Regions from separate parts of the Rhodococcus sp. T7 genome, predicted to be linked through region 1. Evidence: riboswitches for the same ligand, from Rfam matches in the RefSeq annotation. Region 1 holds a riboswitch; each other region holds the start of a gene.
What was found. Region 1 has a riboswitch for thiamine pyrophosphate ahead of thiO (glycine oxidase ThiO). Riboswitches for the same ligand answer to the same signal wherever they lie in the genome.
Positions count from the first base shown of each region.

Region 1 (7,702 bases):
GAGCCCGCCGGACGCGTACACGAGGTCGGAGGAGGCCGTGCCGAGCGCCTGCGCGTACGTGTCCCGGAGTTCGGGAGGTTCGAGACCGCCGGAGATGAACGCCGTCGTCGCCGCGGCGTCCGCCACCGACAGGGCGCTGTAGAGGTTCTGCGCCGAGAACGACAGCGGTTCGGTCTCGGCGAGGACGCTGTCGAGGGTGGCCTCCCTGCTGTTCACCGACGACGCGGCCACGAGACCGGCGGTCAGGGTGAGCAGCACCAGGAGCGCGCCGAGGGCGGTGAGCTTGGCGGGTGTCGACGCCAGGAACGCACGCAGTTCCTTACGACGTGCCACAGCGGGGTCGACGTCGTCGTCCGCGGCGGCAGACAGGGCGCGGCTGCCGTGGGGTTCGATCGACGGCGCCTCACGCAGAACCACGTCGCACCCCTCCCGTGTCACGGCTGCACCTTGTGGGGAGCATATAAGCAGGAGTCGGTGACCGGGGATATCGGGCACTTCCGGCAGAAACCGTTAGTGTGAGGGAACTGCAGGGAGACCCATCAGGTCGGACAGGGGTAGTCGATGCGTGGTGACGGTGACGGCTGGGCGACCGGGCCGGACGGCAGTCGTCATTGGGGCAAGCACGGTGCGGCCGGGTTGTTGCTGCGTGCGCCGCTCCCGGACGAGACGCCGGCCGTGCTGCTACAGCACCGTGCGGCCTGGAGCCACCAGGGCGGGACGTGGGCGCTGCCCGGCGGTGCCCGGGACAGCCACGAGACCACGACCCACGCCGCGGTGCGCGAGGCGCACGAGGAAGCCGGCATCGAGAGTGCGACCATCCGCGTCCGCACGGAGGTCGTCACCATGAAGGCCGCGAGCGGCTGGAGTTACACCACGGTGATCGCCGACGCCGAGCGTCCACTGCCCACCGTCGCGAACGGTGAGAGCACCGAACTGCGCTGGGTGCGGGAAACCGACGTCGCCGGGCTGCCACTACACCCCGGATTCGAAGCGGGGTGGCCGCAACTACGCACCACCGAGGTGCGACTGCTGCTCGACCGGCACGACGTGCTGGGTGAGAGCGGCGCGCCGGCGCAACTGTCGAGGGCGCTGCCCCGCACCGTGCACCTGCCCGGCGGCACCTACGGGTGGCTGCCGCGCATCGAGGTGCTCGAGGCACTGGACGCGGTCGGTCGCCTCGCCGAACCCGCAGGTCACGGCACCACGCTGGGCACGGTGACCGCGGTCGTCACCACCGACCCCGACCTGATCGAACAGTTGCCCGCCACCGTCGTGATCCTGCCGCCCGCCACGGTGCGCGACTGGCTCGAGCAGGCGTAACTACGCGTTCTGCTGCAGCAGGGCGGACAGTGAGCGCGCCGCGGCCTGCGGGTCGCGGGCCTCGGTGATGGCCCGGACGACGACGATCCGATCGGCGCCCGCGGCGAGGATCTCCGGAACCCGGGACTCGTCGATGCCACCGATCGCGAACCACGGGCGGTTCGGCGCGGAGTCGGCGGTCGAGCGCACCAGGTCGATGCCCGACGCGGTCCGTCCGGGCTTGGTGGGGGTCGCCCACACCGGTCCGGTGCAGAAGTAGTCGACGCCGTCCTCGATCGCCGCGAGGCTGGCCTGGGCGCGGCTGTGCGTGGACCGGCCGATCAGGACATCCGAACCCACGACGGTCCGCGCGTAGGGGACGGGCAGGTCGCCCTGGCCGAGGTGCAGGACGTCGGCACCAGCGGCCAGCGCCATGTCGGCCCGGTCGTTGACGGCGAGCAGCGCCCCGTGCCGCCTGGCCGCGGCCGCGAGCACCGACAGTGCCGCCAGTTCGTCCCTGGCGTCCATCGTGCCGAACTTCTTCTCACCGGCCGAGCCCTTGTCGCGGAGCTGGATGATGTCGACGCCGCCGGACAGCGCGGCCTCGGCGAACTGCGCCAGGTCGCCCTTCTCGCGCCGAGCATCGGTGCACAGGTACAAACGTGCTGTTCCGAGGCGGCGCCGACGGTCCGTGAGGTTGCTGTGATGCGAGGTGGTCACGGCATGACGGTAGCCTCTACGGTGAAAGTGCAACACGGGAGTCCCGGGGAACGTGGGGCTGAGAGGGGCTCACGCCGAGCCCGACCGTCATACCTGACCCGGATCATGCCGGCGCAGGAAGTGAGGTGGAGTTCAATGGCGAGATCGGTATCCGTCGTCGGAGGCGGAGTGATCGGCCTGTCGATTGCGTGGCGAGCAGCCCGCAACGGCTGGTCGGTGAAGCTGTACGACCCGTCGATCGGTTCGGGAGCGTCCTGGGTGGCGGGCGGCATGCTCGCCCCGTTGTCCGAGGGCTGGCCCGGTGAGGAGAGCGTCCTCGAACTGGGCAGCGCGTCGCTCGACCGGTGGCCCGAATTCGGGAAGGAACTGGAGGCCGGGGCCGGCGTCGACCTGTTCACGTCGGAGAGTTCGCTCACCGTCGCGCTGGACGGCGCCGACGCCGAAGATCTCCGGACCATCGCCGAGTGGGTGGGGGCGCAGGGCCGGGATCTGCAGATCCTGAATCGCGCCGAAGTCCGCGCCCTCGAGCCGATGCTGGGTCGCGGAGTCCGGTTGGGGCTCTTGGCCGTCGACGAACTGGCCGTCGACAACAGGCTGCTCCTGCAGGCGTTGCAGCGGTGCGCCGTCGACGCCGGGGTGGAGCTGATCGATGAGGCCGTGCGCAGTCTCGACGGCCTCGGCACGGACCAGATCGTCGTCACCGCGGGCATCGCGTCACCGGCACTGTGGCCGGGACTTCCGGTGCGACCGGTGAAGGGCGAGATCCTGCGGTTGCGGGCCCGTCCCGGGGTGACCCCGGCGCCGGGCCGGACCATCCGGGGCAGCGTCCACGGCAGGCCCGCCTACCTGGTGCCGCGCGCGGACGGCATCGTCGTCGGCGCCACCCAGTACGAATCGGGCAACGACACGCAGGTCACGGTGGCCGGTGTGCGGGACCTGATCGCGGATGCCGAGGCGCTGATGCCCGCCATCGGCGAGTACGAACTGCGTGAGACCTCGGCGGGTCTGCGTCCGATGACCCCGGACAACCTGCCGCTGATCGGCCGGGTGTCCGATCGGGTCGTGGTGGCGACGGGACACGGCCGCAACGGCATCCTGCTCACCCCGGTGACCGCCGACGCGACGGTGGCATTGTTGGAGGGCTCGGCACTGGTCGAGGCGAAAGCCGCCGACCCCGAACGTTTCGAGAAAGTAGCGAGGTAGAGATGAGTGAGCAGCAAGTAGTGGTGCCGATCGGCATCAGCGTCAACGGCGAGGATCACGAGTTCACGGAACCGTTGACCGTCACCGGGCTGCTGGAGGCGCTGAACCTGCCGACCAAGGGCATCGCGGTGGCCGTGAACGGCGCCGTGTTCCCCCGCGCCCGGTGGGACGAGTTCGTGGTCCGGGGTTGGGAGATCGAGATCCTCACGGCGGTGCAGGGTGGCTGACACGACTCCCGGCGTGCAGAAGGGCCTCACGATCGCGGGCCGCACGTTCGGTTCACGGTTGATCATGGGCACCGGCGGCGCCGCCAACCTGACGGTGCTCGAAGAGGCGCTCGTCGCGTCCGGCACCGAGCTGACCACGGTCGCGATGCGCCGCGTCGACGCCGTGGGTGGCACCGGGGTGCTGGACCTGCTGCGCCGGCTCGACATCGCGCCGCTGCCCAACACCGCGGGCTGTCGCGGCGCGGCGGAGGCGGTGCTGACGGCGCAACTCGCCCGGGAGGCACTCGAAACCGACTGGGTGAAGCTCGAGGTCATCGCCGACGAACGCACCCTCATGCCCGACGCCATCGAGTTGGTCAGCGCCGCCGAGCAACTGGTCGACGACGGATTCGTCGTCCTGCCGTACACCACCGACGACCCGGTCCTGGCCCGCAGGCTCGAGGACGTCGGCTGTGTGGCCGTGATGCCGCTGGGTTCGCCGATCGGCACCGGGCTCGGTATCGCGAACCCGCACAACATCGAGATGATCGTGGACGGTGCCGGGGTACCGGTCATCCTCGACGCCGGCATCGGGACCGCCAGCGACGCGACCCTCGCGATGGAACTCGGCTGCGACGCCGTCCTGCTTGCCACCGCGGTGACCAGGGCGAAGGATCCGGCGCTCATGGCGTCGGCGATGCGCGGGGCCGTGGTGGCGGGGTACGAGGCCCGGCACGCGGGCCGCATCCCCAAGCGGTTCTGGGCGCAGGCGTCGTCGTAGATCTCGGGGTCGCGTCGGGGTCCGGTTCAGGGTCCGACCGGTACCAGGGGACGAGTCGGGAGTAGACCTGCGGCCGATGCGCGCCGGCCGCAGGTTCCGGCATCCTTCTCATCATGATTGAAGTGAGGGGACTGACAAAGACCTTCGGTGCGACGAAGGCGGTGGACAACCTGACGTTCAACGTGAAGCCGGGTATGGTCACCGGCTTCCTCGGTCCGAACGGTGCAGGCAAATCGACGACGATGCGCATGATCCTCGGGCTGGACCGCCCCACGGCGGGCAGCGCGCTGATCGACGGCAAACCGTACAGCGACCTGGTGCAGCCGTTGCGGACGGTGGGGGCCCTGCTCGACGCGAAGTGGGTGCACCCCAACCGCTCGGCCCGAGCCCATCTGCAGTGGATGGCGGCGTCCAACTCGCTGCCGAAGAGCCGCGTCGACGAGGTGCTGCACCTCGTCGGGCTCACCGAGGTGGCGGGGAAGAAGGCAGGCGGGTTCTCGCTCGGCATGTCCCAGCGACTGGGCCTGGCCGCCACGCTGCTCGGCGACCCGAAGGTGCTCCTGTTCGACGAGCCGGTGAACGGGCTCGACCCGGAGGGCATCGTCTGGATCCGGAAGTTCATGCAGCGCCTCGCGGCAGAGGGCCGCACCGTGCTGGTGTCGAGCCACCTGCTGTCCGAGATGGCGCTCACCGCAGAACATCTGGTGGTCATCGGCCGGGGCCGGCTGATCGCCGACACCACCGTGTCCGAGTTCGTCAGCAAGTCCTCGGAATCGACGGTGCGCGTGCGGAGCCCACAGCTGGATGCGCTGCGCAGCGCGCTCACGTCCAACGGACTCACGGTGCGCGAGGACGGATCCGACGGGCAGCAGGCGCTCGTCGTGGTGGATTCGTCGACGGACGTCGTCGGCGGGATCGCCGGTTCGCAGGGCATCGTCCTGCACGAGTTGGCATCTCAGCGCGGATCGCTGGAGGACGCCTTCATGAAGTTGACCGGAGACGACGTGCAGTACCACGCAGAGGGCGTCGAAGATGTGATGAGGGGTGCACTGTAATGGCTGTTCTCAATGCCGAACGGATCAAGATCACGTCGACGAGGTCGCCGTGGTGGTGCACGGTCATCATCATCGTGCTGGGACTCGGCCTCGCCGCAGTCATCGGGCTCAGCGCGAAGGCCAGTATCAACTCCTTCAACAACCAGATCGCGGACGGTAGGCAACCGGATTTCGATCCGTTCCTGCCGCAGATGGCGGACGCGGTGGGCGGTGTGTCCGGATTCGGCGTGCTGGTGCTGATGATCCTCGCCGCGCTCGCCGTGACCAGCGAATACCGGTTCGGCGTCATCCGCACCACGTTCCAGGCCATCCCGAACCGGGCGTCCGTCCTGATCGCGAAGGCCGGCCTGATCGGCGCGTTCGGCGCCGTGCTGACGTTCGTCCTCACGTTCGGGGCGTACGCCATCGCGAAGGCGACGGCCGGCGACGAAGCGGGAGCGGCACTCACACTGACCGGTGCGGACGCGTGGCGGTCGATCTACGGCGTCCCGATCTACGCGTTCCTGTGCGTGGTCCTCGCTGTCGGAGTCGGCACCCTGCTGCGTCAGTCGGCGGGCGCGATCGCCCTGCTGCTGCTGTGGCCGCTGCTGATCGAGAGCCTGTTCAACCTGTTCGGCTCGTTCGGCCAGAAGATCATGCCGTTCCTGCCGTTCCTCAACGCCAACAACTTCCTGGGAGCGTCGCAAGGAGCCGATTTCCACTGGGGCCCGTGGGGCAGCCTCGTGTACTTCGCGGTGTTCGTCTTCGTGATCTTCGGGGCCGGACTGGTGGTCGTCAACAAGCGCGACGCCTGACACCCGATACAGTGATCTCGCCCTGCTCCTCCGCCAGGTGATCGTCGGGAGACCTGGCTGAGGGTGACGGTGGGGCGGGAGCCTGTGGGCCGGTGCGAAATCCATTCGCGCCGGCCCACAGGTGCTTCTGCGTTAGGCTCCCGACATGCGACTACGGGGAGTTTTCACAGTCGGAGTGGCCGGTGCGATGGTCCTGGCCGGGTGCTCGTCGACGAGCGAACCCGATTCGCCGCCGGTCGACGCGAGCGCTCTCGCGGCTTCGGTCACCGAGAGTGGTGTGGTGGGGCACCTCGAGCAACTGCAGACGATCGCCGAGAGCAACGACGGCAACCGCGCGGCCGGAACCTCCGGCTACGACGCGAGCGTCGACTACGTCGCACAGACATTGGAAGACAAGGGCTTCGACGTCCAGACCCCGGAATTCGAGTTCCACAAGTTCGACGTGCACACGGAGGCCCTGCGGTCCGGCGATCGTGACTTCGACGTCCGGGCGCTGTCGTATTCGCCGTCCACCGGTCCGCAGGGGCTCACCGCCCGCCTGGTGCCCGCTCGCAAGGACGACAGTCCGGGATGCGAGGCCACCGATTACGACGGCCTCGACGTGACCGGGGCGATCGTCCTCGTGAACCGCGGGGTGTGCCCGTTCGCGGCCAAGCAGCAGGTGGCCTCCGAGCGCGGCGCCGCAGGCGTGATCGTCGTCAACAACGAGGACGGACCGATGAGCGGCGGCACCCTCGGCGACCCGGACGTGGGCAAGGTGCCCACGGGCGGGGTGAGCAAGGCGGACGGCGCCGCGCTCGAGCAGGCCGGGGGCGACGTCACCCTCACGCTCGACACCGTCACCGAGTCGAGCACCGCGCGCAACGTCATCGCCCAGACGAAGACCGGCTCGACGGACGACGTCGTGATGGTCGGTGCCCACCTGGACAGCGTCCCCGACGGCCCCGGCATCAACGACAACGGCACCGGCGTCGCCGCGACCCTCGAAACGGCCGTGCAACTCGGCGGTTCGCCCGACGTCGACAACGCCGTGCGCTTCGCGTTCTGGGGCGCCGAGGAATTGGGTCTGCTGGGATCCGAGGCCTACGTCGACAGTCTCAGCGAGGAGCAGCGGAATGACATCGCGCTGTACTTGAACTTCGACATGCTCGGTTCCGAGAACGCCGGCTACCTCGCCTACGACGGCGACAATTCCGACAACGTCGGCGAGGGGCCCGGACCCGAGGGTTCCGCGGGCATCGAGCGGACGTTCACCGAGTTCCTCCAGGGCAACGGCATCGCCGCGGACGGCACGGACTTCGACGGCCGATCCGACTACGGACCGTTCATCGAGCACGGAATCCCCTCGGGCGGGGTGTTCAGCGGGGCCGACGAGACGAAGACTCCCGAGCAGGCGCAGAAGTGGGGCGGCACCCCGGGTGTCGTGTACGACAAGAATTACCACAGCGCAACCGATACCCTCGAGAACGTGGACCGGGCCGCCCTCGCCAAGAATGCCGCCGCGGTCGCATATGCCGTCGGGGTGTACGCGGAGTCGCTCACGGGTCCGAACGGAGTCCCCATCAGCGCGGACCGGGAGAAGGCGCGGGCCACCGAGTGAAGTCCGATTCGTCACGGGTTTGTGCATGTGACGCTGAGTTACTC
Region 1 is NZ_WXYH01000110.1:8,844-16,545, forward strand. Features, by position in the region: gene MLGJGCBP_RS12920 (hypothetical protein) at 1-438, opposite strand, end outside; gene MLGJGCBP_RS12925 (NUDIX hydrolase) at 562-1,320, shown strand; gene thiE (thiamine phosphate synthase) at 1,321-2,019, opposite strand; TPP riboswitch at 2,044-2,156, shown strand; gene thiO (glycine oxidase ThiO) at 2,155-3,222, shown strand; gene thiS (sulfur carrier protein ThiS) at 3,225-3,449, shown strand; gene MLGJGCBP_RS12945 (thiazole synthase) at 3,442-4,209, shown strand; gene MLGJGCBP_RS12950 (ABC transporter ATP-binding protein) at 4,323-5,264, shown strand; gene MLGJGCBP_RS12955 (ABC transporter permease) at 5,264-6,058, shown strand; gene MLGJGCBP_RS12960 (M20/M25/M40 family metallo-hydrolase) at 6,204-7,658, shown strand.

Region 2 (7,702 bases), on a different contig from region 1:
CGACGACTTCGGACGCGGCGACCTTCTCGCGCAGGCGGGTCTCGTCGTGCGGAAAGCGTGCGACGAGGTATTCGAGCACGGTGGGCCACACGCCGGTGTCCGGCATCCTCAGCCGCGTCGGGTTGAGGCCGTCGCGGACGGGAAGTGGGGCGTCGGGCACCCCGTCACGGTAGTCGAGAGGAGGCCGAAATCCGTCGTTGACCGCGAGGGGACTCATGGTTACTATCCGGTAAGTTTGTGACGCGGGCCACCCTGACTGGTCGCTGAGGCGCGTCATCGGAGGATTTCACGGGGGTTCGAAGTGATCGTGCGTCGATGGGCGTTTCGACCGGGTGCGGCGGCAGTCGCGCTGGCGGTGGGGGTGGGACTTGCCGTGGTACCCACGGTGACGGCGTCGGCGGATCCGACGGGCGGCGCCGCGGGGGCCGAGTGGAACGCCGCGGTCGACGCCCCGCCGAAGTACCCGGTGATCGCGATCGACTGGGACGTTCCCATCACGATGAGCGACGGAACGGTGTTGAAGGCCAACGTCTATCGCCCCGCGGACGCCTCTGGCACGCCGATCGACACCGCGATGCCGTCGGTCCTGAACGTCACGCCGTACACGAAGTTGGTCGGTAACCTCGTCGATTCCGTGCTCGCGGTGCCGGGGCTCGAGGACACGGTCGTCGACCTGGTGAACTCCTTCGATCTCGCCGGGACACCGCTCGACGGCGTCGGAGAGTTGTCGAAGGTGCTCACCGGCGGCGGCATGCGCGTCTTCGGCGTCAACCGCGACCTCGTCCGGAACGGATACACCCAGGTGGTGGTCGATGCGCGCGGCACCGGCTTCTCGCAGGGCGAATGGCAGGCACTCGGCCCGCTCGAGCAGCAGGATTCCGTCGAGATCATCGATTGGATGAGCAGGCAGGGGTGGTCCGACGGCGAGGTCGGGATGGCGGGGGTGTCCTATTCGGGAATCAACTCGCTGCAGGCCGCGGGGCATCGGCCGCCGGCGTTGAAGGCGATCTTCCCCACCGAACCGGGCAACGACCTGCTCCGCGACATCGTCGGGACGGGCGGTGGTCTCGGCGTCGGATTCATGCCGCTGTGGCTCTCACTGGTCAACGGTCTCAAGTTCGTTCCCGACGTCCAGGCACTCGCACAGGGGAACTTCGACGAGCGGTGGCTGCAGGACCGGTTGCGGGATCCGCTGACGCTGTTCCCCGCATTGATCCAGGCGATGACCGCGTCGCAGATCGGCGATCTCGACGCCGGCACGCTGCGGGTGGCGCAGGACGGCCAGTTCTACGAGGAGCGGAAGGCGCAGGCGGAGAACATCGACGTGCCGACCATGCTCTACGGCGCCTGGCACGACATCTTCGCGAACAGCGAACCGCGGGTCTACAACGACATTCCGCTGCCCGCCGGTGAGAAGCAGCTGATCATGAGCGATGCCTACCACGTCTCGTTCGGTGGCGGCTTCGGCGAGCCGGGTGCGCCGCCGCGACTCGACGTCCTCGAACGCGCGTGGTTCGACAAGTGGCTGAAGGGCATCGACAACGGCATCGACGAGTACGGCCCGGTCACGCTGTACCAGCAGGGCAACGGCTGGACCACCACCGATCAGTTCCCGCGGGCCGGTGTCGACTACCAGCGGATGTACCTGTCGGGTGCCCCCAGCGGCACCGCCGGGCACGCCGCCCACGACGGCAGCCTGGTGCCGGCGAAACCCGGCGACACGGCGCAACTCACCGTCGCACCCGGTCTCCGCGGGCTCTGCTCCCGCGACGGAACGCAGGGCACCGCGGGCGCGGCCGTCGTCTTCGGGTCGGTGTGCAGCAAGGACTCCCGCTTCAACGAGGCCGAGGGCCTGACGTTCACCAGTGCCCCCGTCGCGCAGCCGACGGAACTGTCGGGTCCGGTCAACCTGCACCTCGAAACCGTGCTGGACGCGCCGGACGGCTTCTGGGCGGTGACGCTGAACGACGTCGCACCGGACGGCACGTCGACCCCACTAACGAACGGTGCGCTCACGGCTTCGATGCGGGCCGTGGACGATTCGAAGAGCACCAGGTCGCCGAACGGCGACTACACCGAACCGCACCACTATCTGACGGTGGCCGCGCGTCAGCCGCTGGTTCCGGGTGAGGTGACACCGGTCGACATCAACTTCGTGCCCACCGACGCGGTCCTCGCGCCGGGGCACCGGTTGCGCGTCGACGTGTACGCGGGCAGCGTTCCCCGGTACCTGCCGCTCGGGCCGATTCTGGCGGACAGTCAGCTGAAGCCGCAGCACGTGGCGTTGTCGCCGGACCGGCCGAGTTTCCTCAACCTGCCGCTGGTCGGGGCGCAGGCGTGGTGACGGGTTCACGCCGCGTCCCGGGATCCGTAGGGTTGACGGCATGACCAAGTGGACAGCTTCGGACATCGTCGATCAGAGCGGCCGCACGTTCGTCGTCACGGGCGCCAACAGTGGTCTGGGGGAGGTGGCCGCGCGGGCTCTGGGGAAGGCGGGAGCGCACGTCGTGCTGGCCTGCCGCAACACCCACAAGGGTGAGGTGGTCGCGCGGTCGATCGGTGACAACGCCGAGGTGCGCCGTCTCGACCTGTCCGACCTCGCGTCGGTGCGCGAGTTCGCCGCCGGCGTCGATTCCGTCGACGTGCTCGTGAACAACGCCGGGGTGATGGCGGTTCCGCAGCGCAAGACCGCCGACGGATTCGAAATGCAGATCGGCACAAATCATCTCGGGCACTTCGCGTTGACCGGACTGCTGCTCGGCAAGATCACCGACCGGGTCGCCACGATGTCGAGTGCGGCACATCAGGCCGGGACGATCCACCTCGACGATCTCAACTGGGAACACCGCAAGTACAACCGCTGGAGCGCGTACGGGCAGTCGAAACTCGCGAATCTGCTGTTCACGTACGAATTGCAGCGCAGGCTGGCCGCGGCGGGGTCGCCGGTCAAAGCGGTGGCCGCGCATCCCGGCTACGCGTCGACCAATCTGCAGGCGCACACCGAATCGGTGCAGGACAAGCTGATGGCAGTCGGCAACCGGATCTTCGCGCAGTCGGCGGAGATGGGGGCGCTGCCGATGTTGTTCGCGGCCACCGCCCCCGACGTGATCGGCGGCAGTTACATCGGGCCGGACGGCCTGTTCGAGCAGCGGGGCCACCCGAAGGTGGTGGGCTCCAACAAGAAGTCGCGGGACGAGCAGACCGCGAAGGGTCTGTGGTCGCTGTCGGAGGACCTGACGGGCGTCGAGTACGAGTTCGGGTGACCCGACGCCCGCGCAGGATGCTCAGTCTTCGGTGACTTCGAGGGTGACGTCGACGTTGCCGCGGGTGGCGTTGGAGTAGGGGCACACCTGATGTGCCTTCTCCGTCAGTTCGAGTGCCTCCGCGCGCGGCAGGTGGGGGAGGGACACCTCGAGGGTGACGGCGAGGCCGAATCCGCCGCCGTCCGTGGAGCCGATCCCGACGCGGGCGCCGACGGCCGAGTCGGCGACATTCGCCCCGGCCTGACGGCCGACGAGCTGGAGTGCGGAGTGGAAGCACGCCGCGTATCCGGCGGCGAACAGCTGCTCGGGGTTGGTGCCGTCGCCCGATCCGCCCATCTCGGTGGGGATGGCGAGGTTCAGGTCGAGCCGGCCGTCGGACGTGCGGGCGTGGCCGTTGCGGCCTTCCCCGGTTGCGAGGGCTTCGGCGGTGTAGACGATCTTCATGGTTACTTCTCTCCTGTTGGGGTTGCGAAACTGTGGAGCGATTCGGTGAGGCGCGACAGGGTGTCGCGCAGGGCGACGAGTTCGTCGATGCCCATTCCCGTCGAGCGGGCGAGTTCGGTGGGGATGCCTTCCGCGGCGGCGCGGAGGCTCGCGCCCTTCTCGGTGAGGTGGATCCCGACCCGGCGTTCGTCGGCCGACGAACGCCTCCGTTCGACCAGGCCCAGCGCCTCGAGCCGCTTGAGCAGTGGCGACAGGGTGCCGGTGTCGAGGTCGAGGGCGTCGCAGATCTCCCGCACCCCGCGACCGTCCTGTTCCCAGAGGACCAGCAGCACGAGGTACTGCGGGTAGGTCACGCCCAGCGAGTCGAGCATCGACCGGTATCTCGCGGTCATCGCCCGGGAGGCCGAGTACAGCGCGAAGCACACCTGGCGGTCGAGGGCGAGGTTGTCGGTCACCTCTGAATGGTTGCACACAACTAGGTTGTGCACAACCAAGAAATCGGAAACGGTGTTTGCCCTTACACTGTTGGCCAGTGACACGGGGTGCTGCCCGGCGAGGATCCGGACGGCTGAGAAGACACCCGTCGAACCTGAACTGGGTAATGCCGGCGAAGGGATGTCGCGGAGACGGCCGTATGCGCTCATCCGATGTCTCGTCGCCGACCGATTGGAAGGTGACAGCAATGCAGCTCGACAAGCAGATCGTCCTGGTTACCGGCGGTGGCCGGGGCCTCGGTTCCGCCATCGTGCGGTCGTTCGCGGCGCAGCACGCGCGGGTAGTCGTGAACTACCGCAACAGCCGGGGTGCGGCGGAGGAACTCGCGGCATCCCTGGGTGCGGACCGCGCGGTCGCGCTCCAGGCGGACGTCACCGATGCCGCGCAGGTGGCAGCACTGTTCGCCGCAGCGGAAGCGCACTTCGGATCGCCGGTGACCACCGTGATCAACAACGCCCTCGCCGACTTCTCCTTCAACGGCGACGCACGCGACAAGGCGGACGTCATCACGTGGGAGGCCTTCGACTCGCAGTTGCGCGGCAGCGTGCAGGCGACCCTGAACACCACGCAGGCCGCGCTGCCGGGCATGCGCGCGCTCGGGTTCGGCCGCATCGTGAACATCGGAACCAACCTGTTCCAGAACCCCGTCGTCCCGTACCACGACTACACCGCCGCCAAGGCCGCCGCGCTGTCGCTGACCCGCACTCTCGCCGCCGACCTCGGGCCCGACGGCATCACCGTCAACATGGTCTCGGGCGGGTTGCTGCGCACCACCGACGCGAGCGCCGCCACCCCCGACGAGGTGTTCGACCTCATCGCGGCGAGCACTCCGCTGCAGCGGGTCACCACCCCCGACGAGTTCGCCGACGCGGTCCTGTTCTTCGCGTCCCCGTGGTCGCGTTCGGTGACCGGCCAGAACCTCGTCGTCGACGGTGGACTGGTCAAGGACTGACATGAGCGACGCCCGGCAACTGCACTTCAACGCGTTCCTGTTCGGCTGCGGGCACCACGGCGCCGCGTGGCGGCACCCCGCCTCGCAGGTGGAGCGGCTCAGCGACATCGCCTACTACGAGGAACTGGCGCAGACCGCGGAGCGGGGTTGCCTCGACGCCGTGTTCTTCGCCGACGGGCATTCGGTGCGCGACCCCGCGTCCGGGGGCATGTGGTTCCTCGAACCGCTCACCGCGCTGTCCGCGATGGCGCGGGCGACCGAGCGGGTCGGTCTCGTGACGACCGTGTCCACCACGTTCTACACCCCGTTCCACGCCGCGCGGATGCTGGCGTCGCTCGACCACATCAGCGGCGGCCGCGCCGGCTGGAACGTGGTGACGTCGATGTTCGACGCCGAGGCCCGCAATCACGGTCTCGAGGAGATGCCGCCGCACGACGACCGCTACTCGCGGGCCGCGGAGTTCGTCGAGGTGGCACTCGCGCTGTGGGATTCGTGGGAGCCCGACGCGCTCGTGCTCGACCGGGAGGGCCTCTTCGCGGATCCGGCCAAGGTGAACGCGGTCGGGCATCGGGGCAAGCATTTCCTCGTGGACGGTCCGCTGAACGTGCCGCACTCGCCGCAGGGGCGTCCGGTGCTGTTCCAGGCGGGCGCGTCGGATCAAGGCCGTGACCTGGCCGCCCGGTGCGCCGAGGGCATCTACGCCGTCGCCTACGACCTCACGGCCGCGCAGAGTTACTACGGCGACGTGAAGCGGCGCATCCGCGCTGCGGGCCGCGACGCCGACGCCGTGATCGTGATGCCCGGTCTCGTCACCTACGTGGGCTCGACCACTGCGGAGGCGCGCAGGAAGAAGTCGGAACTCGACGCGCTCCTGCCCGTCGAGCAGTCGCTGGCGCAGTTGTCGATGTTCGTCCAGCAGGATTGCAGCGCATGGGAATTGGACGCACCCGTTCCGGCGCTGCCGCCGCTGTCGGAGTTCACCGGACCGCAGGGCCGGTACGACACGATCCTGCGGATCATCGAGAAGGACCGTCCCACCGTGCGGTCGCTGCTGGGCACGCTGGCGGCCGGCGGCGGGCACTGCACCATGATCGGCACCCCGGAATCGATCGCCGACGAGATCGAGGTGTGGTTCCGCGGCGGCGGCGCCGACGGATTCAACCTGATGCCGCCGCTCTACCCGAACGGGCTCGCCGACTTCGTCGACGAGGTGATCCCCGTCCTGCAGAAGCGCGGGCTGTTCCGCGCGGAGTATGAGACGGAGACCCTGCGCGACCATCTCCGGGGTCGCCGGTAGTTGCCACCACAAAGAACACAACCTTCTCTAAGTACGCAACAGTGACTGTGAGCGTCCCTCCCCCCGACACTGGCTGTTATCGCGATCACATCGCGACTCGAGCTCGGACGAGGAGTGGCAATGCTGGTAGCGCTCGGCTTTCTGATGGTGGCCGTGTTCATGTTCTTGATCATGTCCAAACGGGCCACTCCCGTGGTCGGGCTGATCGCCGTCCCGGTCGCATTCGGCATCGCGGCCGGGGCGGGCCTCGGCATCGGCGACATGATCACCGACGGGATCAAATCGCTGGCCCCCACGGCCGCGCTGCTGTTCTTCGCGATCATCTTCTTCGGGATCATGATCGACGTCGGCCTGTTCGACCCGCTGGTGAAACTCATCCTCCGGCTCGTCCGCAACGACCCCATGCGGCTCGTCGTCGGCACCGCGGTGCTCGCGATGGTGGTGTCGCTGGACGGTGACGGATCCACGACGTTCATCATCGTGACGTCCGCACTGTTGCCGCTGTACATGAAGCTGAAGGTCAGCCCCGTCGTGCTCACGGTGGTCGCCGGCCTGGCGAACGGCGCGATGAACATCGTCCCGTGGGGTGGGCCGACGGTCCGGGCCGCCTCGGCGCTGGGCATCTCCCCGTCCGACGTGTTCGTCCCGATGATCCCGTCGCTCGTGGTCGGACTGATCGTCGTGCTGCTGTTCGCCGTGCAACTCGGCTACAGCGAACGCCGCCGCATCGGCACACTCGAACTCACCGACGAGCGCCTCCTCGTCGCCGCAGGCTCCGGCCTCCGCCGCTCCGGCTCGGGCTCGGGCTCCGGGGGCAACGGTGACGCACCCCGGACGGGTGGCGGTTCCGGCGACGCCGGTTCGGACGACGGCCAGGGCTTCGCCGACGGCCTCGACCCCCAGCGGCCCACGCTGCGACCGAAGCTGTTGTGGTTCAACATGCTCGTGACCGTGACGCTGCTCGTCGTGCTCGTGATGGACGTGCTGCCGATTCCGGTGCTGTTCATGGTGGCCGCGGCGATCGCGCTGACGGTGAACTTCCCGCGGGTCAAGGAACAGCAGGAAGCGATCACCCGGCACTCGTCGAGCATCGTCTCCGTCGTCGCGATGGTGTTCGCCGCGGCCGTGCTCACCGGCGTGTTCCAGGGCACCGGCATGGTCGAGGCGATGGCGCAGTGGCTGCTCGAGATCATCCCCGCCGCGCTCGGACCGCACCTGGCCGTCATCACCGGCATCCTGAGCCTGCCGTTC
Region 2 is NZ_WXYH01000370.1:14,326-22,027, forward strand. Features, by position in the region: gene MLGJGCBP_RS39630 (pseudouridine synthase) at 1-217, opposite strand, end outside; gene MLGJGCBP_RS39635 (CocE/NonD family hydrolase) at 302-2,344, shown strand; gene MLGJGCBP_RS39640 (oxidoreductase) at 2,385-3,263, shown strand; gene MLGJGCBP_RS39645 (organic hydroperoxide resistance protein) at 3,285-3,707, opposite strand; gene MLGJGCBP_RS39650 (MarR family winged helix-turn-helix transcriptional regulator) at 3,710-4,162, opposite strand; TPP riboswitch at 4,236-4,340, shown strand; gene MLGJGCBP_RS39655 (3-oxoacyl-ACP reductase) at 4,390-5,154, shown strand; gene MLGJGCBP_RS39660 (LLM class flavin-dependent oxidoreductase) at 5,156-6,451, shown strand; gene MLGJGCBP_RS39665 (CitMHS family transporter) at 6,536-7,702, shown strand, end outside.
Region 2: linked by a shared signal. The riboswitch ahead of MLGJGCBP_RS39655 (3-oxoacyl-ACP reductase) and the one ahead of thiO (glycine oxidase ThiO) in region 1 are both predicted to bind thiamine pyrophosphate.

Region 3 (7,702 bases), on a different contig from region 1:
TTCCCCGGTCGATCTGCCGAATCATTCCAAGGAGATCATCCAGAGCCAGAAGATCCCGGGCGTGGAGCAGACCGTCATCCCCACCACCGGCATCTCGGTCGGCGCGGGTCCGGCCGCGACGCAGTACATCAACTACATGTCGGTGCGCAGCTGGGGCGCCCCGGGCGAGTGGGACACCAACGCGTCCGGCATCGCGTACTCCGTGGACAACGGCGAGAACTGGGTCACCGATCCCCTGACGCTGCGGCCCAACGTGCCGGGCACGGGCGCCGAGAACTTCCAGATGGGCTCGTACGTCAAGCACGACGGATTCGTCTACGCGTTCGGCACCCCGTCGGGGCGGTCCGGCGACGCCCGGTTGTCGCGGGTGAAGGAGGCGGACCTCCGGAACCTCTCGCTGTACGAGTACTGGGACGGCAAGGGGTGGGTGAAGGCCAACGCCACCGTCGCCACACCGGTGATCCCGGGACCCGTCAGCGAGTTGTCCGTGCAGTACAACGAATACCTCGGTCAGTTCGTGGCGATGTACACCGATGCCGGCAACTCGGTGGTCATGCGCCGGTCCGACCACCTCGAATCCGGCTGGAGCGAACCCGAAGTGCTCGTGAGCAGCCGGGACGTGCCCGAGCTGTACGGCGCGTACATGCACCCGTGGTCGAAGGGATCCGACCTGTATTTCCTGGCCACCACCTGGTCGGACTACAACGTCATGCTGCTGCGCACCAACCTGGCGGACTGACGTAATCTGCGAGTGACAGCGTGCGCGGGACAGCGCGCACGCCACACGAGCAGAGGAGCGATCTGTGGCGGCCACGGTGGAACACGACGTGTCGGAATCCCGGTTCGAGATCTACCTCGACGGCCAGCTGGCCGGATACGCCGACTACTTCGAGCGGAACGGCGCCCGCGACTTCCACCACACCGTGACGTACCCGCAGTTCCGCGGGCAGGGTCTGGCGGCCGTGGTGGTGAAGGCCGCCCTCGACGACACGAAGTCCAGTGGGCTCTCCGTGATCCCGTCGTGCTCGTACGTGGAGAAGTACATCGCCGAGAATCCGAGCTATGCGGAGCTCGTCTGATCCGCTCCGCCCGGCCGTCCGCGCGGCATGTCTTCTCGCCGCGACGGTAGTGCTGGCCGGCTGCGGTTCCGGCGGTGGTTCCGACGCCGGTCCGGCGTCCGCACCGACAAACTCGGTGGCCGCGCAGCCCGGCCCGTTCGTGGGTGAATGCGGCTCGCTGACCGACGCCGAGGTGTACGAGCGGGCGGGGATCGCCGGTCTCACCCCGGTGTCGCGGAACGGCATCAAGTGCCGGTGGGAAGCGGACGGCGGCGAACGGTACGTGATGTTCACCTGGTACCGCGGCAGCCCCATCGACCGGGAGCGCGCGGTGGCCAAGGGCATCGGTCACGAGGTCCACGACCTCGAGATCGCCGGGCATCGCGGATTCTCCTCGCAGAACGTCGGGTTCTGCGAGGTCGCGCTCGGCACCGGTTCCGATTTCGTGCACTGGCTGGTCCGCTACGGCGCGGGCAGTGCACCCGCCGATCCGTGCGAGGCCCCGACCGCGCTCGGCCGGCTGACGCTGGAGAAGGCCAAGTGAGCGGCGCCCGGCGACTCGCCGCGGCGGTCGCGTCGGTGATGGTGCTGGCCGGCTGCGGCACCTCCGTCACGGGCACTCCCCTGCCCGAGGGCGCCGCGTCCTCCGACGGCGGCGGCTCGCCGCAATTCGACAAGCTCCTGCGCGAATGCGACGCCGTCCCCGACGACAAGATCGCGGAGACACTGCACGGCGCAGGCATCGACCAGTACTTCTACGGTGCGGTGTGCATGTGGACGGTGTCGTCCGCCGCCGGATCGATCGACGTCACGTTCGGCTGGTTCGAGAACAACTCGCTGCAGCGGGAGCGAACGGTGGCCGACCAGCTGGGCTATCAGGTGGAGGCCACGACGATCGCGGGCACGTCGGCGTTCAGCGCCCGGCGGCCGGGTGATTCGGCGGCGTGCGGGATCACCGCCGCCTACTCCGGTGTCATCACGTGGTGGGTGCAGCAACGGTCTGGGACGGGCGACCCGTGCGACGGCGCGCGCACGCTCGCCGAGTTGACTCTGCAACGCAACCAGTAGCGGCCGAAATTCGCTCGCGGTGGCCACGACCTCGCTGTTAGCGTCGAAGGACCACCGACCGAGCCGACCAGAGGACCCTTGCCGTGACCGCCACCGAGACGGCTGTAACTCGCCGGTTCGGGCCCCTGATCCTGCTGAACGTCGCGACGCTGTTCTCCTCCACGGGCAACGGGATCGTGATCGTCGTGCTGCCGTGGCTCGTGCTCGAGCAGACCGGTCGCGCGTCGGACGCCGCGATCGTCGCGGGCGCGGCCACCCTCCCGCTGCTGCTGTCGAGCCTGTTCGCGGGCACGTTCGTCGACCTGTTCGGACGACGCCGCACGTCGCTGATCTCCGACTGCCTGTCGGCCCTGTCCGTGGCGGCCATCCCGGTGATCGCGAACACGACGGGCCTCACCGTCACGGTGATCGCCGTCCTCGCCGCGATCGGCGCCGCGTTCGATCCGGCCGGCATCGCGGCCAGGGAGTCGATGCTGCCCGCCGCCACGAAGTCCGCGGGGTGGTCCCTCGACCGGATGAACAGCCTCTACGAGGCCAATTACAACGTGGCGTATCTCGTCGGCCCGGGCATCGGCGGCGTGCTCATTGCCACCGTGGGTGCGGTGAACACGTTGTGGGTCGCGGCCGCCGGTTTCGTGCTGTCCGTCGCGACGATCGCGTTCCTGCGTCTCGAGAACGCCGGCCGACCGGACACCGCCACGCGCCCGACGTCCATCTGGCACGGCACGCTCGAGGGGCTGAAGTTCGTGTGGCACAACCGGCTCCTGCGCACCATCGCTCTCGTGGACATGGCGGTGGTCGCGCTGTACATGCCGGTCGAATCGGTGGTGTTCCCGGTGTACTTCACCGAGCTCGACAAGCCTGCACAGCTGGGTTCGGTGCTGATGGCGCTCAGCATCGGCGGTGTGGTGGGCGCCCTCGCGTACGGACCGCTCGCGCCGTTCGTGTCGCGCCGGATGCTGATGGTGGTGGCGGTGACGGTGCTGGGCGCGGCGATGGTCGCGATGGCGTTCCTGCCGCCGCTGTGGGCGATCCTGGCGCTGGCTCTCCTGCAGGGTCTGGTGTTCGGTCCGGTCGGCCCGATCGCCAACTACGCCATGCAGACTCGCAGTCCGGAGCACATGCGCGGCCGGGTCACCGGGGTCATGACGTCCACCGCGTATGCGGCGGGTCCGCTGGGCTACCTGCTGGCCGGGCCCATCCTCGACAAGTGGGGAATCCAGCCGACGTTCTTCGTGCTCGCGATCCCGGTCCTGATCATCGGACTGGCGTGCTTCGCGCTGCCCGTGCTGAAGGAACTGGACGAGAAGGTGCCGGTCAGTTGAAGCCCATGACGTCGTTGCCCCACGCGACCCGCATCTCGTGGTCCGGGTCCTTCACGAGGGTGTCCGCGCCGTCGATCAGCAACGTGGCACGGTCCTCCTCGTCGTAGGGGGCCCAGTGCTTGGACCCGTCGAGGGCGGCGGGGACACCGTGCCGTGCGAACGCGAGCCACCGGCGCTGGATGCGGCCGGACACCTCGAGTGCCGTCTTCCGCCCGCCGAGCCAGAACGTCGGGTCGATGTTGAGGGTGTCGAAATTGCCGAAGACATACGGGAGTTCGGTGGCGTGCCCGGCTCCGATGCGTGCGGCCTTGAGCATCGGCGTGGCCTGGTCGAACCGGTACATCCACGTCGGCGAGTGCCTGCTGTGGGCGTCGGCCACCCACAGGGCGGGCATCCGGAACGCCGCGTCGCGGGACATCGCGAGCGCGCCCTTCGGTTTCCCGCGGTCCGGGTACGCCGACAGGATGTCGGCGAGGCGGGCCGCGGGCAGTTCCGGGTGATCCGTCGCGATCGCCCGCAGCATCTCCTGCACCGAATCCGAAGTGACCGGCAGCAGAGGCGATTTCATGAACTTGAAGATCGACGACTCGTCCTTGTTGGAACCGATGATGAGGGGGATGCGGTGGGAGTAGCCCTTCTGGAACGCGGCCACCGGGTAGCGGGGCAGGAAGTCGCGGTCCACCACGGGCGCCATGGCGAGTGTGCCGGGAATCTTCGTCGGGACCTCGTTGACGAGCGTGTCGCTGGCCTCGATGATCGTGCGGTACGGGAGGCGCAGCAGCGTGTCGATGCGGTCGCGTTCCACGTCGAGGATGTCGAGGAACTGTTTCGCGACGGTGGCCCCCCGTTCGCTGCCGTACACCGACGTGGCGGGTGGGCTCTGGGCGATCGCGCGGTGGAACAACCCGTCCGCGTTCGGGCACGTCATCAGCGTGGTGATCGACCCGGCTCCCGACGACTCCCCGAACACCGTCACCTCGTCCGGGTCACCGCCGAAGAACGCGATGTTCTCGCGCACCCATTCGAGGGCGGCGACCTGGTCGCGCAGCCCGCAGTTGGTCTCGAACACCCGATCCGCCGTCGAGAACGACGACAGGTCGAGGAAGCCGAGCGCCCCCACCCGGTAGTTGAACGAGACCAGCACGACGTCGCCGAGAGTGGACAGGATCCGACCGTTGTAGATGCCCTGAGCAGCGGTTCCCAGGCAGTAGGCGCCGCCGTGGATCCACACCATCACCGGCCGCGGGGTGCCGTCGGGCCGGGGTGCCCACACGTTGACCGACAGGCAGTCCTCGTCCATCTCGAGTCCGGCGTCGATCGGGACGGCGGTGCCGTGGCCCTGCGGGGCCATCGGGCCGAAGTCGACGCAGTCGCGCACGCCGTCCCACGGGGCGGGCGGGACCGGCGCCCGGAACCGCAGATCGCCGACGGGGGCCGCGGCGAACGGGATGCCCTTCCACGCGTAGACGTCGCCTTCGGGGTAGCCGCGCACGTCGCCGTCCCGGGCGCGGACGACGAGTGTGTCGCCTGACTTCTCGACATCCACGGCCGAATCTCCTCACGCAGCGCGTACGGGAATCTCTCGCCAAACTACCAACGATGCGCAGGCAGGACCGTTCGAACGTGACATAGATCAACCGCGCGCTAACATTTCCTCCGTGGCCGCATCGACCGATCCCGAGGGCAAGAGCCTCCTCGACTATCCGCGGCCGTCCGTGGCGGTCGACGTCGCCGTCCTCACCGTGGACGGCGCCGATCTGAAAGTTCTTGTGGTCCCGCACCGTTCGGGCCGGCTCGCGCTTCCGGGCACCTTCCTCCACGAAGGCGAGCGTCTACGGGACGCCGCCGAACGGTGCCTGCGGATCAAGGCCGGCCTGGCGGGCGCCGAGTTCCACCAGCTGGCAATGTTCGACGACCCCGCCCGCGACGATCGCGGGTGGGTGCTGTCGATGACACACGGGGCGGCACTCCCCCGCACGGCACTCCCCCGCGACGCCCTGCTGATCCCCGTCGACGGCGACCGGGTGACGCAGCACCTCGCGTTCGACCACGCGGACGTCGTCACGCTCGCCGTCGCCGACCTGCGCGAGCGGTACGCGCGGTCCGTCGACCCGTCGGGGCTGGTCGGCGACACGTTCACGGTGCTCGAACTGCGCCGGGTCTACGAGGTGGTGTTCGGCCGCCCCCTCCCGAAGGACTCGTTCCGCCGGCACATGATGCCCGCTCTCGAGCACACCGGCGACATGGCCGTCGTCGGGACGGGCAGGCCCGCCGAGATCTACAGGCGCGGCCCCGCGGCCCTCCCGCCGGGCGCGGCCGCGTTCCTCGCCGGCTGAGCCCGGCCACCCACCCGGGCCTTTCCGTTCGCGGCACGGCCGGTGCTAGGGTCGGCTTGTTCTGACACGGGGTGCTCCGCACGGGCGGGGCTGAGAACACACCCGGGAACCTGCTCAGGTAATGCTGACGAAGGGATGTCAACGTTGTGAATAGCTCTGTCCAAGGTGCTGCGGGCGCAGGCCAGCACGCCCGATTCACGGACCACTTGTGGGACCGGACCAAGGTGCTGCGCGAGGCGATCGACGAACTCGAGTTCCTGCGCCGCCTCGGCGACGGAACGCTGCCGCTGGACGTGTTCCGCACGTACATCGAGCAGGATTTCCTGTACCTGACCGGGTACGCGAAGGCCCTGTCCCTGGTCGCCGCGCATGCGCCGGGTCCCGTCGAGGCCGGCTTCTGGGCCGGCTCGGCGGCCGAGGCCGCGACGGTCGAGGCGACGTTGCACCAGAACCTCCTGACCAGCGGGCGACTCCCCGCGTCGGACGTCGAACCGCAGCATTCGCAGGCCTGCCTCGGGTACATCTCCTACCTGACGGCCGTCGCCGCCACCGAGCCGTACGCGGTGTCCGCCGCCGCGGTGCTGCCGTGCTTCTGGATCTACGCGGACGTGGGACGCCGGCTGGCGGCGAGCGCCCGCGAGGTGCTGTCCGCCGACCCGTCGCACCCGTACGCACAGTGGGTGACCACGTACGACGCGGAGGAGTTCCACGCCGCCGTCGCGAAGGCCCGCGAACTCGTGGACGCCGCCGCGGAGGCCGCGACCGACACCCAGCGCGAGGCGATGGTGGAGGCGTTCACGATCGCCAGCCGCTACGAACTCATGTTCTGGGACACCGCACTCAACAAGCAGGAATGGCCGGCGTCGTGACACTTTTCTCCCGCACCAAGCGTTTCTCCCGCACCAAGCGCGCTGCCACCGCAGCCGTCATCCTCGTCTCGGCCCTGTCGATGCTCACCGGCTGCGCCGGCGACTCGCAGTCCGACGACACCATCCGGTTCGCACTCGACTGGACGCCGAACACCAACCACACCGGTCTGTTCGTCGCCCAGCAGGAGGGCTGGTTCGCCGACGCCGGGCTCGACGTGCAGGTGCTGCCGTACAACGACACCTCGCCCGACACCCTCGTCGACGCAGGCAACGCCGAGTTCGGCGTGAGCTTCCAGAGTTCCGCGACGTTCTCGAAGGCCGCGGGCGCCCAGACCACATCGGTCATGGCCCCGCTGCAGCACTGGGCGACGGGCATCGCGGTGAAAGCGGATCGCCCCGACATCACCCGCCCCCGGGATCTCGACGGCAAGATCTACGCCGGTTTCGCGGACCCGGACGGCGAGGAGACGCTGAAGCAGATCATCCGGAACGACGGCGGCAAGGGCGAATTCACCACCGTCACGCTCGGCACGTCGGCGTACGAGGCCGTGTACTCCGGCACCGCCGACTTCACCGTGTCGTTCTTCGGCTGGGAGGGCATCGAGGCCGAGCACCGAGGCACCCCGATGCGCTACTTCCACTACACCGACTACGGATTCCCGGACGCGTACGCACTCGTCATCGAGGGCAACGAGCAGTGGATGGACGAGCACCCCGAGCAGGCCCGCAAGTTCGTCCAGGCCCTGCAGCGCGGCTACCAGTTCGCCGCCGACCGGCCGGACGAGGCCGCACAGATGTTGATCGACGCCAATCCCGGCGCCTTCACGGACGAATCCCTCGTGCGGGAGAGCCAGCAGATGCTGTCCTCCCAGTACATGAAGGACGCGTCCGGAAAGGTCGGGACACAGACGGCCGAGCAGTGGGCGGGATACTCCGGTTTCCTGTTCCAGCACGGCCTGCTCACCGGCCCCGACGGGGCACCGCTGACCACGGAACCCGACTGGTCGACCTATTTCACCAATGAGTACCTCGCTCAGCCCTGACCC
Region 3 is NZ_WXYH01000034.1:5,550-13,251, reverse strand. Features, by position in the region: gene MLGJGCBP_RS05395 (DUF4185 domain-containing protein) at 1-739, shown strand, start outside; gene MLGJGCBP_RS05390 (GNAT family N-acetyltransferase) at 804-1,079, shown strand; gene MLGJGCBP_RS05385 (DUF3558 domain-containing protein) at 1,063-1,602, shown strand; gene MLGJGCBP_RS05380 (DUF3558 domain-containing protein) at 1,599-2,126, shown strand; gene MLGJGCBP_RS05375 (MFS transporter) at 2,210-3,451, shown strand; gene MLGJGCBP_RS05370 (carboxylesterase/lipase family protein) at 3,444-4,997, opposite strand; gene MLGJGCBP_RS05365 (NUDIX hydrolase) at 5,110-5,787, shown strand; TPP riboswitch at 5,845-5,940, shown strand; gene MLGJGCBP_RS05360 (TenA family protein) at 5,934-6,656, shown strand; gene MLGJGCBP_RS05355 (ABC transporter substrate-binding protein) at 6,641-7,699, shown strand; gene MLGJGCBP_RS05350 (ABC transporter permease) at 7,677-7,702, shown strand, end outside.
Region 3: linked by a shared signal. The riboswitch ahead of MLGJGCBP_RS05360 (TenA family protein) and the one ahead of thiO (glycine oxidase ThiO) in region 1 are both predicted to bind thiamine pyrophosphate.